3 regions of the Acinetobacter sp. G18 genome follow, and region 2 is predicted to be linked to each of the others. Evidence: predicted binding sites of a transcription regulator. Region 2 holds the regulator's gene; each other region holds the start of a gene.
What was found. Region 2 encodes PhoB, which activates phosphate uptake and scavenging genes when phosphate is short. Its sites were predicted from a motif close to TGTCATNAANCTGTCATAA; they were not measured.
Positions count from the first base shown of each region.

Region 1 (6,489 bases), 1.9 Mb from region 2:
GTGACAGCGATCGGATATTACACTTATACTTAAATATTAAAAAGAATAATATTATTTAAATTGATGTTTTTACTCATCAAGTTCTATCGGATCACCATCTTCAGGGCGAATATGTCTTGTTCCGTCATCGGCAGGATCAACGCTAGATCCATCCTTAGTGATCGAGTTATACATTTCATCCTCTTTTTTATCGTCTATAAATTCTTCATCTTCAAAATCAAGAGGCTCTTCATCATCTTCAAAGTTTAAAGGCTTTTCTTCATCTATCATGTGATTCATCCTTTTTAAATTATGTCATTTCATGCTCAATTAAATACCGGATATATTCAACAGTGAACACACATCATTTATGTAACGAACACTTAAGAAATATTAAAAGATATAAAATTAAAAAGATGTTATTCGAAGTATTTTAAGAATTCCTCAATAACAGGCAAAGGGTCGAAACTTTTATGAGCGTTCGCTAACCTACCCATTCATGTTTTGACTTTATACAAAAAGCTTTCTTCGACCAAAGTCCCGCATTCGCTCCCATACCCGTTTTTTTTCGCCATAAACTGCAATGACCGTAATAAACAGTTTTCATTTAAAGAAATATAGAAATTTTCTTGATTACATAAACAAGAACCGATGTTACTCATATAGCGTATTTAATTCATCACTATGAAATTTTAATAATCGTTTTAAATATTTATTATGTATATATTTTTATTATTTAATCTAAAATAAAATATAACCAATTGATTTAATTTAAATTTTAAAAAAGATATTGATATGTAAAGCTTTTTTGTATTATAAGATAAAACATGATTTTTAATAACACTTGAGTAATTAATAGTCATTGAAATATTGGGAATAAACCTTATATTGAGTACAGGTTCATACCTTAACTGAGGAAAAGCTCATGAATAAATTATTGGTTGCAGTATTCACTGGAATGGTATCTCTTGCCGGCTTCAGTGCTCAAGCTGCAACACCTGAGCAAGAATGTCAAAAATTGCAAGATGATTACAATTTGATTTATGCATCAAAAGGCTTTTGCTTTAAAGACCAAGATGCTAAAGAAAAATATGGTAATGAAAACTGTCATACGACTAAGCCAAAATTCTCTGATAAAGAGCAGCAACGTCTAGACGCAATTAAAGAACGTCAAAAAGAATTGAAGTGTAAATAGTACTTAAAGGAATAATTCATGGCATATGATGATCAAAATATCTTCGCAAAAATTTTACGTGGTGAACTTCCAGCGATAAAACTCTATGAAGATGATCAAGTTCTAGCTTTTATGGATATTATGCCCCAAGCCGATGGTCATGCATTAGTTATTCCAAAAACTCCTGCAGTAACTTTACTTGATTTACCCCCTGAGGCAGCAGCTTACACCATCCAGATTGTGCAAAAGATTGCGAAAGCAATGGAAACAGCACTAAACCTAGATGGTATTGTTCTCATGCAATTATCTGGGGCCGCTGCTGGACAAACTGTCCCTCACGTTCACTTTCACCTAATTCCAACAAATGTTCACCAGCTTGGTAAACATGCTGCGCAATTAGGAGATCAAGATAAAATCAAGGCTTTAGCCGAAAAAATTAAAGCAGCTCTTTGATTTAAAGAGTTAAAAGCGGAGCTTAGGCTCCGCTTTTTTTATTTAAAAAGTGTAATAAAATCAAAATAAAATAAAGTATTTCTAATTCTTATTTGTCATAAAACTGTCATTTCTTCTTCACTCCACTGTCACAAAGTTTACAGATACTTCTTAGCAAGTTGGTGAGCTTCTGTAACTTTTTGTACATAAGCCAACTAGAAAATAAAAGTTAGCTAGGCATACGCCATTTAAAAATACCTTTTGGAGAAATCTCAATGAAGAAATTGCTTCTCGCTGCCGCAGTTGCAACTCTAAGCGTAAACGCGGTGCAAGCAGCGCCAACTTTGTACGGTAAACTCAATGTTACCATTGACCAAGTTGACAACAAAAATTTCGATGGTAAAAGTGACGTTACCGAAGTTAACTCTAACGCGTCTCGTATTGGGGTAAAAGGCGAAGAGAAATTGACTGATAACTTGTCAGCAGTTTATTTAGCTGAATGGCAAATTAATGCTGATGGTGATGGTACAGATCTTGGTCAACGTAACCGTTATATCGGTATCAAATCAAATAATGTTGGTACATTGAAAGTTGGTAAATTTGACTCTTACTTCAAAAATGCCGCTGGTAACTACCAAGACATCTATAACGACCACACTATTTTAGATATTACCAACACAATGTATGGTGAAGAACGTCTAAATAACGTTATTGGCTTTGAATCTGATCCTAAACTTCTTGCTGGTGTAACATTCAACGTAATGTTCCAACAAGGTGAAACGCCTGCTGATCCAACTCCAGGCGCATCTGGTAACGATGACAAACGTAATGGTTTTGGCGACTCAGTTTCAGGCTCTCTCGGCTACGAAAATAAAGACATTGGTTTAGCATTGGCTGCTGCTGCTAACTACAGCGTACAAGGTAAATACAATGCTTATGGCCTTAGCAATATTTTCTCTGATGCTTACCGTGTAACTGGTTCTTACGATTTTAGCAAGCTTGGTGCAACTGGTCTTGTGTTGGGTGGTTTATGGCAACATGCTGAACCAACTGATGAGTTGACTAAATATAAAGGCTTACAAGAAGATGCATGGGTTGGTGCTATAACTTACAAAATTGGTGAAACACCTTTTGTTGTAAAAGGACAATACCAATCATCTAAAGCTTCTGTAGATGGTCAACAAGATCGTAAAATTGATCAATACGGCGTAGGCTTAGACTACAAAATCAATAAACAAGCACGTTTCTACGGTATTGTTGCTCAACAAAAACGTGACTGGCTTGCTCAAGACGACAAACGTACTGTTGTAGGTGCTGGTATGGAATATAACTTCTAAGTTATTAACCATCCTTCATAAAATAAAAGGGCTTAAGCCCTTTTATTTTATTGTACGTACTAAAAAAGCCGATATAAAAATGATCGGCTTTTTTTAAAGTATATCTCTTATTTTAAGAAACCACTTACCAGATTCATCACATTTTGAATGTCTTGATTTGCTTCTTGATGATCTGTACTGTCACCCTGAGGTGTTAAAGAGTCAATAACCTGAGGTAACACAGATGCGATCGCACCATAAACTTGTTCTTTTGGCGCTTGAGCCTGCTGGGCAACTTGCTCAATATCTGCTGGGTTAAATAGGCTTTGTAATTGCTGGGTAGGAACTTCACTATTACTTTGATTTGGGTCAACCCAACTTTGAACTTGGCTACCTAAGCCAGCGCCTTTTAACTTTTCTAAAGCAGCTTGTAATCCACCTTGTTGTTGAACCCAACCTAAAATTAAAGGTACAACCGCAATTAATAAACTTTGTACGCCACCTCCTGTTTGAGGTGCATTGTTGTTGCCTGTCACTTGTCCCAATACCGAACCTAATACACCACCTAGACCGCCTTGAGCACCAGAAGAAGTATTACCGCCCATTTGTCCCAATACAGAACCTAAAATTCCACCCAAACCACCTTGACCTGATGCTTGCTGGTTCCCACCTAAAGCTTGTTGAGCCAAAACTTCTACAATACTGCTTAAATTTGTCATGTGTATCTCTTATGCATGATTTATACATGAGCATACGCGGATTCTTATGAACACAGCAAAAGCCAAATTGTTAAATTTTGAAAGAGATTTGCTTGCCTTTTACCAGCGAAATTTATTCCAGTTCTCTGGGTTCGCCCAAAACTTTGAATTAAACCAGTCTGGCACATGTTTATAGGTCAAAATGTTGAATTGCCATAAAGCAAAATCACTATCATGTGATGTTTTATCAATAAGTTGCGTGAAGCCTAAAGAACGTAATAGCTGTTCATCACTGCGTTTGCTTACCACAACAATCCGTTTTGCCAACAAATCTCTTAGCTTCACTAATAATTGTGATTTTTGTACTTCAGTTATGTTCTGCATTTCATCTGTATCAAACAATACAAAACCCAAATCATAACGCTGAGTAAAAGGCAGACTTAAAAGCTCAGTTACGGTAAAATAGTGCCATTGAATTGCGTTATTCTGGTCAATTTTCTGGCCAATACAAAGTGCAGTATGAATGGGCTGTTCGTTTGATAAATCGTCTAGCATAGAAGTGATGACATTTTGTTCAGCCATAACTGCAACCCTTAATTGAAAGATGTGAGTTTAAACTTTATGGAACTACAAGGCATTTGCCATAAAATGCATGCAGGCCTAAAAGATGCTAGTGTAACTGATCAACAGACAACCAAGGCAAATGTTAAATACAAATTTGTATTAGACCGTTCAGAAATTGATCTTCCTTTTAATTTAGGACAAGAACTAGAAATCGAATGGACAGGTAATATTTATTGCACTTCTTGTGGCACTAAAACACCGAAGTCTTATTCTCAAGGTCACTGCTTTAAATGTTTTAAAACAAAAGCTGAATGTGACCTATGCATTATGAAACCAGAAACATGCCACTACCATTTAGGTACATGTCGTGAAGATGACTTTGCCCATAATGTTTGTTTCCAACCCCATATTGTCTATTTGGCAAATTCGAGTGCTTTAAAAGTAGGTATTACTCGTGTTAGTCATATGCCAGGTCGTTGGTTAGATCAAGGAGCAACTCAGGCTTTACCAATTATGAAAGTTGGATCACGCCGTTTATCTGGTCAGCTTGAAACTATGTTTGGTTCTTTAATTGCTGATAAAACTGATTGGCGTAAACTCCTTAAGGGTGAAGCTGAACCTCTCAAACTGACAGAACAGCGTGATCAATTAATCAAGGAGTTTGCACCAAAAATTCAAACGATTCGTGAGGAATTTAGCCAAAATCTTGAATTTAACGAAACTGTAGAATTATTAGAAGATGAGTTACCACGAGAATTTGTCTACCCAGTAGAACAATATCCTGAAAAAATTAAATCTCTAAACCTAGATAAAACACCAAAAATTCGTGGTGTATTACAGGGTATTAAAGGCCAATATTTAATCTTTGATATTGGTGTTATCAACATTCGTAAATATACGGGTTACGAGCTTATTATACGTGCCTAGATAAGTTTTAAAGCCCCTAAAATGGGGCTTTTTAATTAAGATAATCTGTTTCTGAATAGCCAAGCTGCTAAAGGTAAAGTAACTACTCCCAGTATAATCATTGGGATAAAGTTGTATTTGACTTGTGCAAAGCCTGCACCTTCCAAATAAACTCGTTGTACCAAGTTAATTCCAAACCTTAATGGATTTACGTACGTTGCTATTTGTAATACTTTCGGCATATTTTCTACAGGTGTCAGTAAGCCTGAAAGTAACATTAAAGGCATAATGAGTAAAAACGTAAATAGCATGGCTTGTTGCATATTTAAAGATAACGCTGAAATAGATAAACCCACACCAACTACAGCCACATTAAAACTTAGCAAACCAAAATAAAGTAGCCCAATCGAGTCATTCATGGGAATTTTAAACCAGAACAAAATGATCAAGAGAATAATAGTTGATTGTATCAACCCTACAAAAATTGGTGGTAAGGCCTTACCAATCATAATTTGTAATGGTGTATATGGTGTCACTAGTAACTGATCGAATGTACCTTGCTCACGTTCACGAGCAACTGATAAAGCAGATAAAAGTAATGTCTGCATCATACTTAATGCTGCAATTAATGATGGCATTAAGCTCCAACGAGACTCTTGATTTGGATTGTACCAAGTTCGTGTTTCAAGACTAATCGGCAAAGCTGAGTTAAATTTTTGCTGATTAAACTCCCCAATTATTTTATTTAGATATGAACCAGCTACAACCGCGGTTGATGAATTCCTGCCATCAACAATGACTTGTATAGGTGAACTTTGGTTATCATTTAATTTGCCCTCAAAATCTGATGGAATCGTAATCACGACCAGTGCCTGACGGCTATCAATTACTTGTTTGATTTGTTCGGTATATTCAAGTGTTGCAACACGCTTAAAAATACCAGAGCCATCTAGTTTTGAGATTAGCTCATGTGAAACTTGCCCATTGCTCTGATCTAAAATTGCATAATCCACACGGTTAACATCATAAGTTGCAGCATAACCAAACAAAAGCGCTTGCATCAGTGCAGGTACAAATAGAATGACTCTATTTGCAGGGTCACTAAAAATGGTTAAGAATTCTTTTTTGACCAAAAAACTTAAGTGTTTTAGCCAAGCGATTAGTTGCTGCCACATAACTTTATCTCAACCGTTTTTTTAGTGAAAAGTTCACGGCACATATCAAAACAACGATATATCCCAGTAAAAAGCCACATTCTTTAAGCCATAACTTCCAATCATCACCTCCCATAAATAAAGTTTTAATTAAAATCATAAAATGTGTAGCTGGAAGCAATTGGCTAATAATTTGCACGACTAAAGGTAAGTTACGGGTATCAAAAACAAATCCTGACAGCATAAGTGCGGGCATAAAACTTGCC
Region 1 is NZ_CP109658.1:2,052,949-2,059,437, forward strand. Features, by position in the region: gene NE363_RS09810 (hypothetical protein) at 70-270, opposite strand; gene NE363_RS09815 (YARHG domain-containing protein) at 905-1,174, shown strand; gene NE363_RS09820 (HIT family protein) at 1,193-1,606, shown strand; gene NE363_RS09825 (porin) at 1,861-2,922, shown strand; gene NE363_RS09830 (YidB family protein) at 3,030-3,620, opposite strand; gene NE363_RS09835 (DUF6231 family protein) at 3,720-4,181, opposite strand; gene NE363_RS09840 (DUF2797 domain-containing protein) at 4,221-5,090, shown strand; gene NE363_RS09845 (ABC transporter permease) at 5,126-6,244, opposite strand; gene NE363_RS09850 (ABC transporter permease) at 6,249-6,489, opposite strand, start outside.
Region 1: a site for PhoB is predicted at 1,700-1,718, ahead of NE363_RS09825 (porin). Genes of this name have one in related genera too.

Region 2 (6,489 bases):
GTGTCGTAGGGTCTACTCTGTTTATGACCATTATTGGCGGTATCATTACTGCAATTATTGGTGTGTTTTTTGCCCAAGATATTTTAGAACTTTTAGGCACCGACCCAAAGGTCATGCATCTCTCGTTGCCTTATGTGCAATGGATGTTGGCAGGTAGTCCACTCCTATTTGTCTATATTATCTATACCTCTATTTTACGTGGTGTAGGTGACAGTACGACACCTTTACTAGCTCTTGCTTTAACCAGTGTGATTGGTTTAGTCATTACCCCTATTTTGCTTAAGGGTTATTTTGGTTTTCCTGCTCTGGGAATTATTGCTCCAGCAATTGCCACCATTACAGGGTATGTGGCTATCCTAATTTTTCTGGCGATTTACCTAAACAAGAAAAAGCATCCGCTTCGACCGAACCGCCAACTTTTGCAGCATATTCGTCATAACCCAGATTTAAGCAAAATCATTTTGCGCCTAGGTGTGCCAACTGGTATTCAAATGATTACCACCTCTATGGCAGGACTTGTGATTGTAGGTTTAGTCAACCGTTTTGGCGCTCATGCGACAGCTGCATATGGTGCTGTAAACCAAGTACTCAACTATATTCAGTTTCCTGCTTTATCAATCTCAATTGCAGCTTCAATTTTTGCAGCACAAGCCATTGGTGCAGGTAAATCAGACCTACTTGCACGTGTTACCCGCACGGCTCTAGGTATGAACTTTTTATTTACAGGTACCCTAATCGCACTGGGCTATCTATTTTCAAAATATTTAATGGCTTTATTCATTACCGACCCAACTGTGGTGGTGTTAGGGCAGCAACTTTTATTTATTGTACTTTGGGCAATTTTGTTCTTTGGTGCAGGTGCTATTTTTGCATCCATCATGCGTGCCAGTGGTACCGTAACAGCCCCAATGCTATTAAACATATCGGCTATTTTATTTATTGAAATTCCATGTGCTTACTGGTTTAGCTCTATGTGGGGACTTAAAGGAATTTGGTTTGCTTATGCTTTGGCATTTGTCAGCCTCTGTATTGTTCAAGGCTTGTATTATCAGTTTATTTGGAAGAAAAAGAAGATCAAAGTTCTTATTTAGAATGCATTAAGCCTTATAAAAAAAGCCATCATTTGATGGCTTTTTTACATTAAAAGTTATTTCATTAATTTGGTCACAATGGTTGAAGCACGTTGGTATCCTGTCGGGAATAAACGTTGGAATGCATCCAGAATTTTTGCATCACTACCAATGAGTAAACGACGCTTATTTTTCAAAACTGCATCCAGAATTTGACGAGCCGCCTCTTCTGGTGGGGTACGCAATAACTTGTCAAAATTTTGAATCGATTTTGTCGGATCCATACCCAAAGTGTTCAAGCTATCGCTCATTTTTGCAGCTTTAGCAATATTGGTACGGATACCACCCGGATGTACGCACAACGAGCTTACGCCACATTTTTCAATATCTAGCTCTTGGCGTAATGACTCGGTAAAACCACGCACCGCAAATTTTGTAGCGTTATAGCCAGACTGAGTAGGTTGAGCGGTTAAACCAAATAAGCTCGAAATATTAATAATATGACCATCTTGAGTTTGCTTAATAAACGGTAAAAATTCTTTAGTACCGTAAACCACACCCCAGAAGTTAATTCCAACGATCCACTCTAAATCTTCATAGGTCGCGCCTTCTACAGTCGAACCTAAGGCAACGCCGGCATTGTTAAAAATGAGATTAACAGAGCCATGATCTTGCACGGTTTCCTGTGCCCACTGTTTTACCGCTTCACGGTCAGAAACATCCAGCTTTTTAGTTGTTACGCTAATGTTGCTGTAGGGTTTTAATAGCTCAACAGTTTTCTCTAAGCCCTTTTCATTAATATCACTCAAAGAAAGATGGCAGCCTTGTTTTGCCAAGAGAATTGCTAGTTGTTGCCCAATGCCAGAACCTGCGCCCGTAATTGCAGCGACTTTGTTTTTAAAATTTTTCATTGTCCATCCTTTGTTTTTCGATTTGCACAATCGGTTCATTGCATGTGCACTTTAGACTCTTTTAATATAATTTTGACAATATTCATTGTCAATATAGTACACTGTAATTTCAGATAGATTGGCACAATTCTGCTGACGGCTTTATCATAGGCCCATATTTGCCGAAAAACCGATAAATCAGGAAACCATTTTTTATGGCGACAAACGACTCAACCAGTAAAAAGAAAACAAAAACTGTGAGTAAAGAACGTCAGTTCAAAGGGTTATCTCTTACTGAGCGTAAAGAGGCACGCCGCGAAAAACTGATTGAAGCAGGTATTGCAACTTATGGAACTCTCGGCTTTTTTTCAGTGACGGTAAAAGATGTTTGCCAAGAAGCAAAACTCACCGAGCGCTATTTTTATGAATCTTTTAAAAAGAGTGAGGATTTATTCCAAACTATCTTTTTAAAAATGATTGAAGAGTTACAACAAAACTTAATGCAAGCTGTGATTAAAGCTGCGCCAGATCCAGAAAAAATGGTCGATGCGGGTTTAAGAGCACTGCTGACAACCTTAAAAGACGATCCGAGACTAGCTCGTATCATCTATGTTGATGCAGTTCTGGTTCAAGAATTACATAATCAGGCCACCATTCAGGAAACACTTGCTCAGTTTGATCGTATGATTCAAGCTTTCGTTATGCTGACCATGCCGCAAATTCAACATCATGAAAATGAGCTATCTTTAATCGCAACTGGCTTAAACGGATACGTGACACAAATTGCGATTCGCTGGGTGATGGGAGGCTTTGAGCAGTCTCTAGAGCAAGTTTTGACAGCTTGCCGTATTGTTTTCTTATCTTTATTGGCACAAGTTTCAAAATAATATTAAAGTTTTTTGACACGACTTTGACCTAAGAAACCTATAGGAAAGCAAACTGATAACACCTTGAATGATTTTAAGAAAATTTATGTTTTCCTGTCATCATTCGGTCATGTGCTTGCCGTATTTTTGTCACAAATTATTGCTAAATTCGATTTTATAGACTTTTCTGCAATGAAATTGTCATAATTAATCTTTGTAATAAGCCTGTCATAACTACAAAACGGTTCACCGTTAAAATCTACAAGGTATTACGCTGTGAAAGATGACTACATTTTAATTGTCGATGATGAGCTTCCTATTCGTGAAATGATCCATACTTCTTTGGACATGGCAGGCTTTCAATGTTTACAGGCTGAAGATGCTAAACAGGCTCATCAAATTATCGTCGACCAACGTCCGGCGCTTATCTTGCTCGATTGGATGTTACCTGGAGGGGTGAGTGGTGTCGACTTATGCCGCCGCTTAAAACGCGATGAAAATTTAGCAGAAATTCCAGTCATTATGCTCACCGCTCGCGGAGAAGAAGACCACAAAGTACAAGGTCTAGATGCCGGTGCAGACGACTATATGACTAAGCCATTTTCAACACGTGAACTGGTTTCTCGTATTAAAGCAGTTCTACGCCGTGCAAATGCATTAAGCGGTGAAAAAACGATTGATGCCAATGGTTTAATTCTTGATCCTGTAAGCCAGCGTGTAAGCTTTGGCAACAGTATTTTAGATATGGGACCAACTGAATATCGCTTGCTTGCATTTTTTATGACCCATCCAGAGCGTGCATATACACGTGCGCAGTTGCTCGATCAGGTATGGGGCGGTAATGTATACATCGAAGATCGTACCATCGATGTACATATTCGTCGTTTACGTAAAGTCTTAGAACCTTTTGGTGTTGACCGATTTGTTCAGACAGTACGTGGTACAGGTTATCGTTTCTCAACACGTGCAGATTTAGCCGCAGGTTAACCAAAATTTATGTATGAACCCTACCCCGTCCCTGAACAGGTACGTGAACAAAAACTTTCTCGTTACAGTAGTTTATGGACGTTTGCTAAACAAGATTTACGGCTTTTATTATTTTTCCTGATTATTGCGGGTTTAGTCGGTTTAGGGGTTGGGTATTTCTGGAGCTGTATTTTTATCGCCTTCGTGGTGTTTTTTGCACTCCAGTTACGTTCTTTATATTTGGTCAATGATTGGATTGCCAACAATCCTTACGATGTTCCTCCCAACTTAAGTGGTATTTGGGGGGCACTATTGTTTAATGTGTATCGTGCTCAGCGTCAGGAACGTATTGTTCAAGCCGAAATGGTTGGGCTGATTGACCGCGCTCAATCCTCTTTAGTTGCGCTAGCTGAAGCCGTTGTACTCATTGATGATCAACATCAAATTGAATGGTGGAACCCTGCCGCAGAGCGTTTATTGGGTATTAGCCCACTCGACCGTGGTCGCAACTTATTAACGATTTTGCGCCAGCCTACTTTTATTGAATATTTTAACAACATTGATCAGGCACCTGACGGCATTAAGCTACATTCCAACTTTGATGATGATCGTTATGTGCAAGTCAAACTCACACGGTTTGGTGGTGAAAGCCGCTTACTTGTCGCTTATGACGTGACTCGTATGCATAACCTTGAGCAAATGCGTAAAGACTTCGTCGACAATATTTCGCATGAACTACGTACTCCATTAACTGTACTCAGTGGCTACATCGAAACATTTACCGATCAAGAAGATATTAGCCCACGCTGGAAACGTGCATTTGACCAAATGCAATCACAAACCAAACGTATGAATGCGTTAGTGAATGATTTATTGCTGTTATCGAATTTAGAAAACAACAAAAAAATTGCAAAAAATCAGATTATTGAAATGCCGAGTTTAATGAATCAACTCTTTGATGATGCTCAGGCTTACAATGCCGATTATGGACACACGCTCAATTTACATATTGATAGCCACTGTGACCTCATTGGTTCAGACATGGAAATTGCTAGTGCATTTAGTAACTTAATTACCAATGCCATTAAGTACACACCAAAAGGCGGAACGATTACCATTGGTTGGCACGACGATGGTGAACATGCTTACTTTAGCGTACAAGATACAGGCATTGGGATTAACCCAAAACATTTGCCGCGGCTGACTGAGCGCTTTTACCGTGTAGATAGCGACCGTAGTCGTCAAACAGGTGGAACGGGTTTAGGTTTGGCGATTGTAAAACACGTGCTGATGCAACACGGCGCTTATTTAGACGTGCAATCTAAAGAAAATGAAGGGTCAACATTTACCGCAGTTTTTCCAAAAGAAAGACTATATAACATGACCTAAAATTACCCCTCATATATAAAAAGCCGACTCATAAAAAGTCGGCTTTTTTGTGAAAATCACACTCTGTTTATTTAGAAGTCGAGCAATACGACTTGATCTGATTTTTCTCTATAACGTTTAAGAAGTTGGTAGCGAAAGTATTGCTTTGACGCAGGGCATCTCGATGATCTCCGCCATCAATCGTTTGATAAATGGTTGGTTTTTTTAATTTACATAGCTGTTGGTAATAAGCATATGTTCCTCTCGGGTCAACCAAATGATCTTTAGAACCTTGAACAATCATTAACGGTACAGTCGGCACCATATTTTCAATCGACTGCTGTTTTAGATAAGCCAAAAGAGGTTTTAAGTCCGCATCAGCTTTAAATATACTCGAAGGAGATTTCTTCAAATCAGATTGAAGTTCAGATAAACAGCGGCTACGTCCTTGAGTCAGCACAGTGTTCATTTCTGGACTGACTAAGTTTTCAGGAACAATGCTTGGTTCAGCTGCTTGTGCGCCCAATAATACAATCGGGAAAAAAGCAGCCACACTAGGTTCTGGGTTCGGATTAGTTTTCACATATTCTGCAATACCTTCATATTGATAACCGCCTGGCGCAAGCGCAATCGCTCCTTTTAAATCCAGTTCAGGCGCATCTTTTTGGCCATAAGCAGATACTGCAATTGCCGCAGCCCCACCTTGGCTATGTCCCATGACTAACCACTGTTTATTGAAATCTTTTGGCTTCAACACATGTAATGCTCGTACGGCATCGACCACCGTATGCAGTTGGCTTTTTGCATTCATATAAGGATGCCCACCCGGTGTACCTAAACCCTGATAATCAGGTGCAACAACTGCGTAGCCTCGTGCAAGCCAGCTATCTAAAGCTTTAGAAGCAACTTCTTGATATGAATGAACTGGGCCACCTACATAGTCATCCGAAGGTGCGCAGGTGTCAGCAACTCCTGTCGTACCATGTGCCCAAGCAAGTATAGGCCAGCCATTTTTAGGCGGTGTTCCTTTTGGTAGTAAAATAAATGCTGAGGTAACGATAGGTTCACCGTTCACACCTCGACTACGATAATTTATTAACAAACGCTGATCGGCGTGAGGAAATAAATTCGTTACATCTTGCTGTGCTATAGACAGTATTGAACCTGGTTTATCGTTCACAATTTGCTTGTTCAAATCTGTAATTGACGCAGTCATAGCAGAGCCAGACACTAAACAAGCACTACTAAATAAAATTTTAAAAAACGAATTACTTTTTTTAATCAAGGGATTACTCTTCTATTATTTACATTGCATCTATTTAAATAATC
Region 2 is NZ_CP109658.1:114,769-121,257, reverse strand. Features, by position in the region: gene NE363_RS00555 (MATE family efflux transporter) at 1-1,091, shown strand, start outside; gene NE363_RS00550 (SDR family NAD(P)-dependent oxidoreductase) at 1,148-1,981, opposite strand; gene NE363_RS00545 (TetR/AcrR family transcriptional regulator) at 2,176-2,847, shown strand; gene phoB (phosphate regulon transcriptional regulator PhoB) at 3,103-3,813, shown strand; gene phoR (phosphate regulon sensor histidine kinase PhoR) at 3,823-5,181, shown strand; gene NE363_RS00530 (alpha/beta fold hydrolase) at 5,249-6,445, opposite strand.

Region 3 (6,489 bases), 1.1 Mb from region 2:
TAAGAAATGTCATGGGTTTACGCTCTCCTATTCATACTTTAGCCCGTCTGATTAACCCATTTAACGCGAAAGCAACCTTACAAGCGATATTCCATCCGGCTTATAGAACCTCTCATCAGCATAGTGCGCTTCGCTTAGGCTATCAAAATAGTGCAGTCATTAAAGGTGAAGGCGGTGAATTTGAGCGAAACCCCGATGCTAAAACACTGATTTGCGGTATTAAAAATGGTGAACTCTATGAACATGAGTTGCCAAAGCTTACACCTGAACGTAGCCCAATTGAAGAAGAGTTAGACTTGGCAACATTTAAAGCTGTCTGGCTTGGTCAGCAGCATCATGAATATGGTGAAATGGCAGTAACAGAAACCATGGGTATTGCGTTATATACCATGGGCGTTGTTGTTAGCTTTGAAGAAGCGATGCAAAAAGCAAAAGTGCTATGGGAAACACGAAATTTAAGCAATATTAATTTGTAGTTAACAGATGCTATCGCGAAGGTCGACATGGATGTCGACCGTATCACTGCGATACAGGAAGTATCGTCAGTGATACAGAGGATTTTTGGTTACTTTTGATCCTTCAAAAGTAATAAAAGCCTATATGCTATGAGTTATGAAAAACATGCTATATAAGGCTGTATGGAATAACCAAAAATAATTTTTCTGTCTTATTAAGTTTTAAACAAAACGAATAGGTTTAAACTCAGGCTCATGCTTGTGATGATCATCATCACACTCTTCACCCTCTTCTTTCGTTCCACGGTCAATATAACCACTACGCTGATCTTCCGGTAAGTTCTTTAACTCCCAAGCAATCACAGCTTGCATACATGTTTCGCGCTGTTCTTTTGTCAAGACAACACCATTTGGCCATTTACCGATCTCTACGGCTGTTTTTAAACGCTCGACAATTTCAGGGTTTAAAACAGATAGCATTTGTTCAATATTCATGATTCATCTCTTTGAAAAGATTCAAAATCTTGGTTCCAACCCAGTTTGGTACGACAAGCCATATAGAAATCATAACCTGGTGGGTGTAATAAACTTAATTTAAATGGGTGTTTGCGGATGTGCAAGCTATCACCGACATTGAGCGATACACTGTGTTGTCCGTCTGCACTCACCATCGGTAATACTCGATTTTCGCGAATGACAATTTTAATTTCACTTTGCCCACCGACTACGATTGGGCGTGAAGATAATGTATGGGGGTGCATAGGGACTAATGCAATCGCATCCATACTCGGATGTAAAATTGGGCCACCACCTGATAATGCATAAGCAGTTGATCCTGTTGGTGTCGAAACAATTAAACCATCACTATGCTGACGGTAAACATATTGACCATCAATATTGAGTTCAAAGTCGATCATATGTACCGACTTACCTGAGTGTAGTACGACATCATTTAAAGCAATTGCGTCGTAAATGACTTCGCCATTGGTACGTACTTCCATTTCAAGCAAGAAACGGCGATCAAGTTGAAAATGACCTTGTAATACCTGATCAAGTTTAAAAATAGCTTCCGCAGGCTTAATATCGGTTAAAAATCCTAAACGCCCACGGTTAATACCAATAACAGGTGTATTGTAGCGAACTAAAGCTCTGGCTGCATGAAGCAAAGAACCATCTCCACCTACTACAATGACCAGATCAGCGACTTCACCTAATAAGTGACGACTAACAACTTGCGCATGATCATAGGGCACTAATTCGGCAGTTTCCTGATCAAAAATGGGGTTTAGGCCTAAACTTAGCAAATGGTCATGAATTAAACATAGTGTTTCTACAACTGATGATTTATCCGGTCGACCAATTAACCCGACGTTTCTGAAGGACTTATGTGAAATTTGCACGAATGAGTAAGCTCCGCTGCGATTCTACGCTATCATAACATTATCCTGATTAATTTAAAAAAACATAACAACAAGATGCAGTAAAATTCAATCTAAGTTTTCAATTTATTCACAGTTTTATCATTGCAAATTGATGACAAGCTATCGCATCATTAGCGTATTGTTTAGGGTTTTATCTCATTTATATGAAGTTTGAACGTGGTATCGGTTTCTTCGCGCTAATTTTTTCAATTTTGGTGATTGGTGCTTTTATTGCTCTTAGTATCTATCTGATTCGTTTAGATAATATTATTCGTGAAAAATTTGAAGGACAGCGCTGGGACATTCCGGCCAAAGTGTTTGCTCGGCCTTTGGAAATTTATAATAATGCACCTATTACCCAAGCAAATTTCACTCAAGAATTAAAATTATTAGGTTACAAAACTTCAAGTAATTATGACAAGTCAGGAACCTTTGTTGCTCAAGGTAGCAACATGTATGTGCATACACGTGGTTTCGACTATGGTGATAGCGTAGAACCTGAACAGGTTTTAGAGCTCAGCTTTGCAAACGATCAGGTTGCAGATGTACGTAGTACAAAACCATCATCAACAGGTGTGGCCCGTTTAGAACCTTTACTCATTGGGGGCATTTATACCCAGCATAATGAAGACCGTGTCCTGATTAAACTTAATAGTGTTCCTAAACCACTGATTGAAGCTTTAATTTCTACCGAAGACCGCAACTTCTATCATCACCACGGTATCTCGATTCGTGGTACAGCACGTGCTTTGGTGAGTAATGTCACTGGAGGACGTCGCCAAGGTGGTTCAACACTCACACAACAGTTAGTTAAAAACTTCTATTTAACACCTGAACGCACCTTAAAACGTAAAGTGAATGAAGCATTAATGGCTTTGCTTATTGAGTTGCATTACAGCAAAGATGAAATTTTAGAAGCTTATTTAAACGAAGTAAATTTAGGCCAAAATGGTAACTATTCAATCAATGGTTATGGCTTAGCTTCACAATTTTATTTTGGTTTACCACTTCGTGAACTCAATGTCGCACAACAAGCTTATTTAGTCGGTTTAGTCCAAGGTCCATCGTTATATAACCCTTGGAAAAACCCTGAAGGAGCAAAAAATCGTCGCGACACAGTGCTCAATAACATGCGTGTAATGGGTTATTTAACTCAAGCTGAATATGAAACTGAAATTGCACGTCCTTTAGGTATTCTAAGTAAACCAAGCCTAGGCCCTGCAAAATTCCCTGACTTTTTAGATATTGTACGTCGTCAGTTACGTACCGAATATCAAGAAAGTGATTTAACCAATCAAGGACTACGTATTTTTACGACCTTGGACCCAATTGCTCAAACTCAAGTTCAAGATGCATTTAAAGCATCTGTAGAACGTCTTAGTCAAAGCAACCCTGCTCGTTTGAAAAACTTGCAAGGTGCTGTGCTCATAGCACATCCAGAAAACGGTGAATTGATTGCCGCTGTCGGCTCGACTCAAGACTTTACTGGATTCAACCGTACTCTAGACGCAAAACGCCAAGTCGGCTCCCTATTGAAGCCAGTGATTTATTTAAGCGCAATGGAGTCTGGACGTTATAACTGGGCAAGCAAGATCGAAGATTCGCCAATTAGCATTCCTGTAGATGGTGGTAAAAGCTGGACACCGAAAAACTATAGTGGCGGTGGTCATGGCGTTGTAAGTTTAAGTGAAGCCTTAGCGAACTCTTATAACCTTTCTGCTGTGCGTTTAGGTCAAGAATTTGGGTTATCTACATTTACCAACGACTTAAAGAAATTTGGTGTCGAATCACCAATTCCAGCCTATCCTTCTATTTTCCTTGGTGCAGTTAATATGTCACCAATGGAAGTACTCGGTATTTATGAAAACTTTGCTACCGGTGGTTTTAAATATCCAACTCGTGCAATTCGTTCTGTAGTAGATGCCAAGGGTCGTTTACTTGATCGTTATGGTTTAAACGTACAACAAACAATTGATCCATCTGTTGGTTATATCATGAACTATGGTCTACAACAGGTTATGTCTTCAGGTACTGGTCGTGCAGCTTATAACAGCTTATCACCTACTTTAAAATTGGCTGGTAAATCAGGTACAACCAACGATACACGTGATTCATGGTTCGCTGGATATTCAGGTAACCATGTTGCTGTAGTCTGGTTAGGTCTAGATGACAATAAAGTAACTGGCTTAACTGGTTCATCTGGAGCATTACCTGTGTGGATTAATGTGATGAAACAGTTACGTCAAACCCCAGTAAATCTACGTCAACCAGACACTGTACAGTGGCAATGGATTGATCATGCAACAGGTGATTTGTCTGCACAGGCTTGTGCTGGCGCAATGTATATTCCTATGCTGACGCATACAGTGCCACATCGTGCTACGCCATGTGCAGCACCTTATTATCAAGTTGATCCAACATACGCACCACAAAGTGATAACACAGCACCAGCATCTCAACCGGATAATAGCGATAGCTATATTCGTGATAGTGAAAGTCAGATGGAACAAGATCTGTCGAATAACACACGAGTGATTTCTAGTGGTAGTTATAACAACTAAGTGTTAACAGGAAACAGGATATGTTAAAGAAGGGTGTTTTTTATATTGGTGCTGTACTTATGGTCGGCTGTACAACTTTACCAGATCATTCAGTCCCAAAAGAGAAAACACCACCTGTTGCTGAGAAAAAGAATACTGAGACACCATCTGGTGTAAAAATTACACCTTATGATCATCCAGATATTCAACGTAAAAGTTTACAGGTGATTGTTCCTCAGCAGAAAAAGCCCCAACGCTTTAATGATGATGGAAGCCAATTACCTGCTTTTAAAACGTTAATGCAAAAAACTGAGCAAGCTTACAAAAACCAGCAATGGTCAGAGGCTGAGCGCTACGCCCTTCAAGCGCAGCGTTTAGCACCACAAGCCGCCGAGACTTATTTATTTTTAGCACTCAGTGCAAATCATAAACAGCAATATGCTAATGCTGAGTCTCTTGCAAGACGTGGTTTAAGCTTTGCTCAGAGCCAAGCGATGAAAAAACAGCTTTGGCTAACCATTTTAAAAGCTGGACAACAACGCAATAACCAAAAAACTATTCAAGAAGCTCAGCAAGCATTAAAAGCGCTCTAGCTTTTAATGCTTTTATGTCTTTTTAAAAATTACGAATACCTGCCAAGCCATACGCACTGTGTTGCTGTGCTGTAGCTAAATCATCAGGACTCATCCCCCCCAAAGCAAAGACGGGAATCTGGCATTTCTCAATCAAGTCAGCAAAACGATCCCACCCAAGTGCTCTCGCTTCTGGGTGAGTTTCAGTTACTTTGACAGGACTTACAAAAACAGCATCACAGCCGATTTGCTGTGCGTGTTGTAAAGAAACTGCATCGTGGCAAGCTGCAATAAAACGCACTCCCACCTCTAAATCACCTTTATGCAAACTCATTAATTGGGACTGTTTAAGATGAACTGTTTTTATGTGGCTTTTTAACTCAGGTTTTAGTTTGCGCCAAATATCGATATTTATGATTAATTTTGAAAGCTGCTCTGTATTTAACAGCACTAATTTTTCTATATCTTCTGGATTAAAGCTATCTTTTTCACTACGCCAATACACTAAAGTGTCCTTATTTTCGGTTAGTACGAGCGTAGAATTAATTTTAATGAAATGTGGCCAATACAATCTTTTTATGATGTCTTTATTGGCTTTCGGGAAGTTTAAGTTAACTAGCTGATCACGCGTATACCATGTCCAAGGCTGGTGAATAAGATTTAATAACTCATCAGGTACATAACTATGGAACAAATGAAGATTGACAATAATGTCATCATATTCATGGTGAATATAATCAAACTGATGCCAATCTTTTAAACCAATACCGACTTCTTCATAAATTTCACGGCGGCATGCTTCTTCAGGCGTTTCACCCTGCTCAACCTTTCCTCCTGGAAACTCATGCTTTCCACCTTGATGCTGCTGTTCACCACGCCATCCAACTAATATTTTTCCGCGATGAATTAAGATAGCTATTGCAACATCGACGATCGGTTTAGGCATTTTTCTACTCACTCAAGTTTTTCATAAGTGTAAGCAAATTTTATCAATTTATAAATTCTTTAAAATCTCATTGACAGATCTATTCGATAATGATTATCATTTAAATCGTTCAAGAATATACCACGGAGCACAACAAATGAACGCACCTTTTAGCTTATTTACTCGTAACACTGACTCAGCTCATGCCTTACCAATGCTGCATTCTAACAACCTATTTGCATTAGGTCGTGAAATTCGAATTATGCATGCTGGCGAGGAATATCGTTTACGCCTTACACGCAATAACCGTCTCATTTTAACTAAATAAGAACCACCCTCGCGTTTCAACAATATTCGTGGGAAAACAAAAAATGGATAGCATGGGCAACCATGCTATTTTTGTATTTCCTGATTAAAAGGCATTATCACTTCAACTTTTAAACCACCTTGGCTTGCATGCATAAATTGTAGTTCTCCACTATGGAGTTGAATAATTTTTTTAGTAATTGAGAGTCCTAGTCCTGACCCTTGCTGCTGCGTACCTAATACCCGAAAAAAACGCTGTCCTAGACGTCT
Region 3 is NZ_CP109658.1:1,252,581-1,259,069, reverse strand. Features, by position in the region: gene NE363_RS05910 (glycosyl transferase family protein) at 1-476, shown strand, start outside; gene NE363_RS05905 (YeaC family protein) at 678-950, opposite strand; gene NE363_RS05900 (NAD(+) kinase) at 947-1,855, opposite strand; gene mrcB (penicillin-binding protein 1B) at 2,041-4,437, shown strand; gene NE363_RS05890 (tetratricopeptide repeat protein) at 4,458-5,009, shown strand; gene NE363_RS05885 (NUDIX domain-containing protein) at 5,032-5,934, opposite strand; gene hemP (hemin uptake protein HemP) at 6,071-6,241, shown strand; gene NE363_RS05875 (sensor histidine kinase) at 6,307-6,489, opposite strand, start outside.
Region 3: a site for PhoB is predicted at 1,976-1,994, ahead of NE363_RS05900 (NAD(+) kinase). Genes of this name have one in related genera too.